DNA from 2 places in the Marinobacter sp. UBA5687 genome. Region 1 is predicted to be linked to the other one. Evidence: riboswitches for the same ligand, from Rfam matches in the RefSeq annotation. Region 1 holds a riboswitch; the other holds the start of a gene.
What was found. A riboswitch is a leader RNA that binds a small molecule or an ion and turns the genes downstream of it on or off. The one in region 1 is predicted to bind cobalamin.
Positions count from the first base shown of each region.

Region 2: linked by a shared signal. The riboswitch ahead of B3Y70_RS12940 (ribonucleoside-diphosphate reductase subunit alpha) and the one ahead of B3Y70_RS08300 (TonB-dependent receptor domain-containing protein) in region 1 are both predicted to bind cobalamin.

Region 1 covers NZ_DIHV01000081.1:28,616-32,803, reverse strand. Annotated here, with positions in the region: gene B3Y70_RS08305 (cobalamin-binding protein) at 1-573, opposite strand, end outside; gene B3Y70_RS08300 (TonB-dependent receptor domain-containing protein) at 600-2,408, opposite strand; cobalamin riboswitch at 2,564-2,769, opposite strand; gene cobD (threonine-phosphate decarboxylase CobD) at 2,797-3,861, opposite strand; gene cbiB (adenosylcobinamide-phosphate synthase CbiB) at 3,858-4,188, opposite strand, start outside.
Region 2 covers NZ_DIHV01000122.1:88,834-93,021, forward strand. Annotated here, with positions in the region: gene B3Y70_RS12930 (zinc ribbon domain-containing protein) at 1-233, shown strand, start outside; gene B3Y70_RS12935 (DUF3047 domain-containing protein) at 284-1,012, opposite strand; cobalamin riboswitch at 1,118-1,314, shown strand; gene B3Y70_RS12940 (ribonucleoside-diphosphate reductase subunit alpha) at 1,445-4,188, shown strand, end outside.

The DNA of each region.
Region 1 (4,188 bases):
GTTAATCGTCATCAAAGGCTCATCCCACACCTGATAGAACACCGGTACCGGGTCGGCATCGGTAAACCTGGCTCGCAGGTCTGTAATGCCTTTGCGAAATCGCTCAGCTTCGGCAAAACCCGCGGCGTCGGTACCGGCCAAGATAGAGAGACGTTCAATGGTGTGAGACACAGCCTCAAAACTGCGGGGCTCGATGGAGAACACAGGCACACCCATTTCTCTGAGTGTCGCCAACTGCTCGGTCGGGTTACCGGTTACCCAGCCAATCACCAGATCCGGCTGCAGTTCCAACAGGCGCTCCATGTCCATGCGGGTGTGGCTGCCAACCGAAGTGACTTCTTTGGCGGCCGGGGGGTAGTCACTGTAGGCGACCACTGCGACCACCTGATCGCCGGCTCCTGCAGCCCAGGCCAGCTCGGTAGCCCCGGGGGAAAGCGCGGCAATCCGTTGTGCCGGTTGCTCAAGGCAAATCTCTTTACCCAGATCATCCGTGGCACAGACCGGCGATGCCAGGGCGGGGAATGCCAGCAGCATCCCGCCCAGAATCAAAGCCATTGCCTTCAGATCTGCCACAGAGGCCTCCCCCGGTTTAACGGTTATTATCGGATATCGTAACGCACGGTCAGCATGGCAGTGCGGCCGGCTGCAATGTAGTCCAGGTCATTCTGCCGATCATAACGAGCGGTGCTGTATTCCTTGTCCAGCACGTTAGCCAGCGTCAGCCGGGTTGACCAGTCAGGGGCAAAGCGCCAGCCCGCCCGCAAGTCCAGAGTAGCAAAACCGGGCAGTCTGTCGTCGTTGGCACGGTCATCGTAACGATAACCTTCGGCCACCACTGTGCCACCGAAGTCCCAGGTACCAACGCGCTTACTCAGGTCAAGACGCAAGGTTTTGCCACTCCGGCGCTGGAGTCGGTTTCCGGTTTCCCGGTCTTCCGGATCCAACAGCGTCAGAGCCGCATCACCGCGCCAACCATCCCGCTCAAAACCAGCGCTGAACTCGGCACCACGGATTCGGGCTTCATTGACGTTCATTGGCGTCCACAAGCCACTGGGGGTCGGGCTCCAGGCAATCAGGTTGTCCACATCCAGTTGGAACAGCGCTGCATCCCAGAACCAGGTCTGATAGTGGCCACTGGCACCCAACTCCACCGTGCCGGACTCTTCTGCCTCCAGGTCCGGGTTGGCGCCGGGAAAATACAGATCGTTGAAGGTGGGCGCCCGGAAAGACGTACCATAACTGATCCGTACTCGGTGGGATCGATCCAGAGCATGGCCAAGGGCAATGCCACCGGTTTCATTTTTGCCGTAGGCTTCGTTGTCGTCACCGCGCACACTCAGTTGAAGGTCGGTTGGGCCGAAGTTCAGGCGCAACTGGCTGTACAGGGCGGTGTTGGTGCGGCTGGTCTCGGCGTAATCGGTGGTACCGCTGACTTCGTCAGTCATTAACTCTGCCCCTACCACCAGCTCATGGACATTCCAGGTAAAGGTGTTGTCCCAACGCGCTGCCCGTGAACGGGTATTGAAGGTGCTGTTGAACGTGGGCGTAATGTTGTCGGTTTCGTCCCGGGATTCAGAGAACTGAAGTGAATGCCGCCAGTAGTCACTCACCGGGGTTTCCAGCCCGAAGCCGATGGTGCGAATCATGAAATCAATTTCGCCGCCTTCGTATTCGGTATTGCCCTCGCTTTGCACCATCACCAGGCTGGCTTCTCCGCCGGAGTCCAGCTCATGGACGACACGTCCGATACCGGCGGTGTTACGGAAGCCCCGGTCGTCACCATCGGTGATCACTGCTGTACCGTCGGTTTCTTTATGCAAACCACTCAGGCTGAAACGGGTATTTCCAGCGCGGGCAGCAACACCGGCACTACCCTTCTGCGTGTTGAAATTGCCTGCACCGGCTTCTACCCAACCTGCCGGCGTGTCTTCCGGGTCCAACGTAAAGGCCTGCACCACACCACCGACAGCATCGGAACCGTACAGTGAGCTCCGGGCGCCACGGACAATTTCCACGCGCTCGATCAGTTCAACGGGAAAGTACTGCCAGGAAGGACCACCGGATGTGGCCGAACGCAGGCGCACACCATCAACCAGCAGCAGCGTGGAGTCGTTGGCCGTACCGCGGGTGTAGACACTGGTGGTTTTTCCAAAGGAACCGTTGCCGGTCACGTTGATTCCGGGTTGTCCTCGCAGGAGCTGGGTGAACTCTGAGGGGCTTTGCTCGCGGATGGTTTCTTCGTCAATAACCGTGACCGATGACAGGCTTTCACCCGCAGTCAGAGGCCCAAGGGTGGCGGTAACGACAATCGGTTCCAGCTTGCGTTCATCCGACGCTTCATCGGCGGCAACGGCTGGAAACGCCAGTGGTAACAACATCAGGACGGGAAGGGCTTTGGCAGTACTCATAGCTTCACTCACGGTTCACCGCACGCACCCGTACGGTCGATCAATTAACTGCGGAGGAAGACAGACTGCTCAGACGGGGGTGGAGGGCGTGTCAGTACTTGCGAGCCAGGTTCACCCACCGCCGTCGCCCTCCGCAACGTCTGGTGTCCGGAACTCACGGTTCCGCCTTTCAGGCCGGTCTCCGGGCTTACAGGCGGAGCCGATGCTCCGGGGCAACCACCTTCCCATGCCGTTGGCACAGTGGCGTACTGGATTGCCTTTCACCTGATTACCGTTGCGGGGGCAGCGCCGGAATGTCACCGGCTTCCCGTTTCACTGCGAGCACTCCTCCGGACTATCGCCAGCCTGGACAAAATGCATACAGCACCTGAAATCGCGGGCAAGACTATCAACCAGGGTGGGGGTGGTCAATGAGATATGTTAATTCAGACAACGCACCCTCCAGCCGTTGCCAACCGGTTTCATCCGGCGGCAAACCGAAGCGCAGGGCTACGGGTGCGTCAAAACGCCTGACCAGAATGCCGCGGCAAGCCATCTGATCAGCAATGTCCGCTGCGCGGGGATGTTGAACCGTTCTGAAGAGCAGGGTGCCGGTGGGGGACGACATCCCATATTGTCTGAGCAGGCCGTCCATGCGCAGTCTGGCCGTTCGCAGGCTGGCACGAGCCTCCACCTGCCAGGCCCGGTCTTGCAGTGCCCGGGCCATCAGGTACCGGGCCGGACCGCTGACCGTCCAGGGACCAAGTTCGTTCGACATCTCGCGCGCCAGACCAGGGTCGGCCAGGACCGCACCGGCACGGAGACCGGCCAGCCCGAAAAACTTGCCCAGTGAGCGCAACACGATCAGCCCCGGAGCGCCCGTCCACGGGTCCAGGCCGAAGCCCGGCTCGCCCTCAATAAACGCCTGATCCAGCACCAGCCAGCCATCACGCTCGCGCAGCCGCTCGTGCCAAAACCGTAAACGGGCAGGATCCATCAGCTTCCCGGTCGGATTATTCGGCTGTATCCAGACTACTACATCCACAGAATCCAACCATGCCAGCTCCGCTTGCATTGTCGCCTGTTCAGGAATCGCCACCACGTCGAAACCCGCTCGCCGCCAGGCATGACCATGCTCACGATAACCGGGCATGGGCACGGCCACCCGACCGAAACCATGCTTACGGGCACGAACCGCTGGCAGTGCCATGATCGCCGCCTGGGAGCCTGCCACAGGCAGGCAGCAGGCACGCTCCGGTGCCCCGGCCCAGATACGGATAATCTCTTCCAGCCCATCCTCCGGCTCCGGCAGCCGTTGCCATACCTCCGCCGGAATTGCCGGAACCGGCCAGGGCACAGGATTAATACCGGTGGAGAGATCCAGCCATTGTTCCGGAGGAATGCCCCAGTGCTGAGCCGCTGCCCTCAGGCGACCTCCATGCTCCGGCAAATCAGCACCATCGAACGCTGTCACCCGATACCTCCTGACCAGAACGCATTCAGACTTGCGGCCAAGGCCAACAACACCAACAGCCACAACATCACGCCACGCTGAACCAGGGAAATCGCGCCCTCCACGGTTTGCGCCGTGGCGCCTTGCCCGCTGCCCAGCACCGGTCGCTGTTTGATGCCAACGGCATAAGGCGCCGGGCCGCCCAGAGTGACCCCCAGTGCGCCAGCGCCTGCAGCCATCACCGGGCCAGCATTAGGGCTGTCCCACGCTTTTGACTGCTCACGCCAGCATTGCAGTGCCAACCGGGTATTGCCCAGCAACGCATAGGTCAAGGCAGTTAGCCGGGCA
Region 2 (4,188 bases), on a different contig from region 1:
TGCTGCCGCCGGAGCTCCTGGCCATGGACCCGGCCCGCCGCAACGCGGAGGCGCGGAATGAGAAGGCGAGCCACGAGCCCATCATCTCCACCGCCGACCAGCGGGCCCGGGACGCCGAGCACCGCAAGAGTTGTGGCTGCAAGAAAAAGTCGGACGGTAAACACATGCTGTTCTACACCGCCGACGGCAAGAAGATGTTCCCGTCCATGCGGCCCTGGATGATCAGCCACTGACCATTGCTTTCACGTGTTTGGCCCCCTTGAGGGGCCTTTTTTATGGCTGCTCACTGGTTGTGCTCGAGGGTGAGGTCGCCATACCAGGCCGTGGCCTGCTCGCCGGTGTTGTCGGCGTCGGTCATGATGGCCACGCCCACAATGGCGGGCGGTTCTTCGCCGAAGGCCTGCCGGTAATCTGCCACCAGATCCCGGGTAACGGTCACCCATTCGCCCACCTGCGACGGCCCGGAGTTGACGGCAATCATCATGGTTTTGTCGGTGTAGGCGTTGGCGACCATGCTCTGTTCTGGTAGCTGATTGGCCCAGATGTAGTTCAGGGCGTTGCCGGGCAGGGTCTCGCCGAACAGCACTTCCACGGTCTTGCGCCTGGCCCGTTCAAAAAAACCGGCTTTGTCCGGTTGAAACTCAAAGGCGACGTAGATGCGGGCAGGGTAGTCATCACCGGATTTTTCGCGGGCGTTGCCGGCTTCGTAGATGTTCGACACCTTCCAGCGCCATGACAACGTGAGCGAGTCGCCGGGCACCAGCTCAACACGGGCAATCAGCCCGGAGGCGCTGTCGTCTGCGTCGGCACGGACCACCTGCTGGCCGTCGTCCGTGTCCAGGGTGTAGCGGGTATGTGTCTCGATGTTCGGAAAGGTCAGGGGCTCCCAGCCGTCCTCCAGTGAGGTCATGGTGGAGAACCGGGTTAGCCGGTCTGTTTCTGCCCACACCGGGCTGGCGGCGAGACCGAGCGTCAGGGTACTGGCCAAAAGCAGCGAAATTCTCACATTCATTCCTCAAATCCGGTGGTCTGGAGATGGACAGGCGCTGTTGCAAAAAGTGCCTTGTCTTGGCGTATTCGGCCCTATATAGTGACCGGGTCCTTGGTTAACTACCATATATTGTGATCAAGCTCTGATCATCTTGATCACAGGGTAGTCGGGAATCCGGTGAGAATCCGGAACTGACGCGCAGCGGTATTGGGGAACGAGCGTGGCAAGATGACACTGGCGCAAGCCGGGAAGTCGCCACGTTAGGCAGAGCTGAAAGGTTCACGCCCCTGAGTCCGAAGACCTACCAGGGATCAGAAGCCCCCATGGGTTTCTGGACTGCACCTTCGCGATTCAAGGGTGAGCAGATTGGTCAGGCCTGCCCGTATTCGGGGCAAGGTGTGCCACTGCGTTCGCGAGGGTGAAACGGAACCAACGCGAATTCAGGAGAGCACCATGACAGCCACTGCCATTGCCGAACCCCCGGCCCCCGCGACCGATACCCAATCCCTGCAAGTTATCAAACGAAACGGCACCCTGGTGAGTTTCAACCCGGCCAAGATCAGTGTGGCGGTGACCAAAGCCTTCCTGGCGGTGGAAGGGGACCAGGCAGCCGGTTCCGCCCGCATCAACGACGCCGTGCACCGGGTTACCGAACAGGTAGTGCAGGCCATCAGCCGCCGCCTCAAAGCTGGTGGCAAGGTGCACATCGAAGACATCCAGGACCAGGTGGAACTGGCCCTGATGCGGGCCGAAGAGCAGAAAGTGGCCCGGGCCTACGTTCTGTACCGTGAAGAACACGCCCGCCAGCGCGCCGTGGACGAGCCGGTGGAAGCGCATCCGCACCTGACCGTGAAAAAAGCCGATGGCAGCATCGCCCCGCTGGACCTGGGCCTGATGAAGCAGCAGGTGGAACAGGCGGCTACCGGCCTGGACGGCATCAACGGCGATTCGCTGGTGGAAGATGCCCTGCGCAACCTCTACGACGGCATCGAAGAGACCGAAGTCCTGTCTGCCCTGATCATGACCGCCCGGGGCCGCATTGAACGGGAACCCGACTACAGCGCCGTAACCGCCCGCCTGCTGCTGGAACAGCTCCGGCTGGAAACAGCGGAAGCCCTGGACCTGCCCCGCAGTCTTCCGCTGGCGGAGATTTATCCACAGGCCCTGAGCGCCTTTGTTCACGCCGGTATCCGCTACGAACTGCTGGACGAAGCCCTGGCGGCCTTTGATCTGGAACGCCTTGGCAACGCCCTGAAACCGGAACGCGATCTCCAGTTCGGCTTCCTGGGCCTGCAAACCCTGTACGACCGTTACTTCCTGCACTGGAACAAAGCCCGCCTGGAACTGCCCCAGGTGTTCTTCATGCGGGTGGCCATGGGCCTGGCACTGCGTGAGGACGACCCCAACGCCCGCGCCATCGAATTCTATGAGCTGCTGTCCAGTTTCGATTACATGGCCAGCACGCCCACCCTGTTCAACAGCGGCACCCGGCATTCCCAGCTGTCGTCCTGCTACCTGACCACGGTGGGCGACGACCTGGAGGGCATTTACGGGGCCATTCGCGATAACGCCCTGCTGTCCAAATGGGCCGGTGGTCTGGGCAACGACTGGACCCCGGTGCGGGCCCTGGGCTCCCACATCAAGGGCACCAACGGCCAGAGCCAGGGCGTGGTGCCGTTCCTGAAAGTGGTCAACGACACCGCCGTGGCGGTGAACCAGGGCGGCAAGCGCAAGGGCGCGGTCTGTGCTTATCTGGAAAGCTGGCACCTGGACATCGAAGAGTTCCTGGAACTGCGCAAGAACACCGGCGATGAGCGCCGCCGTACCCACGACATGAACACCGCCAACTGGGTGCCGGATCTGCTGATCGAACGCATGCGCGAAGACCGCGACTGGACCCTGTTCTCCCCCAGCGATGTGCCAGATCTGCACGACCTGTACGGCAACGCCTTCCGTGAGCGCTACCAGCACTACGAAGCCCTGGCCGAGCAAGGCAAGATCAAGCTGTTCAAGAAAATTCCGGCCAAACAGCTGTGGCGCAAGATGCTCACCGTGCTGTTCGAGACCGGTCACCCCTGGATCACCTTCAAGGACCCGTGCAACCTGCGCTCCCCGCAGCAGCATCAGGGCGTGGTGCACAGCTCCAACCTGTGTACCGAAATCACCCTGAACACCAGCGCCGATGAGATTGCGGTGTGCAACCTGGGCTCGGTGAACCTGGCTGCCCACATCAAGGACGGCGAGCTGGACGTCACGCGCCTGGAACGCACCGTGAACACCGCCGTGCGCATGCTCGATAACGTCATCGACATTAACTTCTACGCCGTGCCCCAGGCGCGCAATTCCAACCTGAAGCATCGCCCGGTGGGCCTGGGCCTGATGGGCTTCCAGGACGCCCTGTACCAGCTGGGCCTGCCGTACTCCAGCCCGGAAGCGGTGGAGTTTGCCGACGTTGCCATGGAGCAACTCAGCTACTTCGCGTTGCGTGCCTCCGCCACGCTGGCGGGTGAGCGGGGCGCCTACGACACCTACGACGGCTCGCTGTGGAGCCAGGGCATCCTGCCGATGGATTCGGTGGGCCTGCTGAAGGACAACCGCCGGGACGGCGACCTGTCGCTCAATACCCACAGCCGCCTCGACTGGACCCCGGTGCGGGAGCTGATTGCCAAAAACGGCATGCGCAACAGCAACGTGATGGCCATTGCCCCGACCGCGACCATTTCCAATATCGTGGGCGTGTCCCAGTCCATCGAACCGGCGTACCAGAACCTGTTCGTGAAATCGAACCTGTCCGGCGAGTTCACCGTGGTGAATCCCTCGCTGGTGCGTGATCTCAAGGCCGAAGGCCTGTGGGACAACGTGATGGTGAACGACCTGAAATACTTCGATGGCAGTGTGCAGCAGATCGACCGCATCCCCGCGGAGCTCAAGGCCCGCTACGCCACAGCATTCGAGATTGACCCGCGCTGGCTGGTGGAAGCGGCGGCCCGGCGCCAGAAATGGCTGGACCAGGCCCAGAGTCTGAACCTGTACATGGCCGAGCCCAGCGGCAAGAAGCTGGATGCCCTGTATCAGCTGGCCTGGGAGCGTGGCCTCAAAACCACCTACTACCTGCGCTCCCTGGGGGCCACTGGCGCCGAGAAGACCGCGCCGGTGTCGGCGCCACAGCCGCAGGTGTGCAGCATCGACAATCCCGA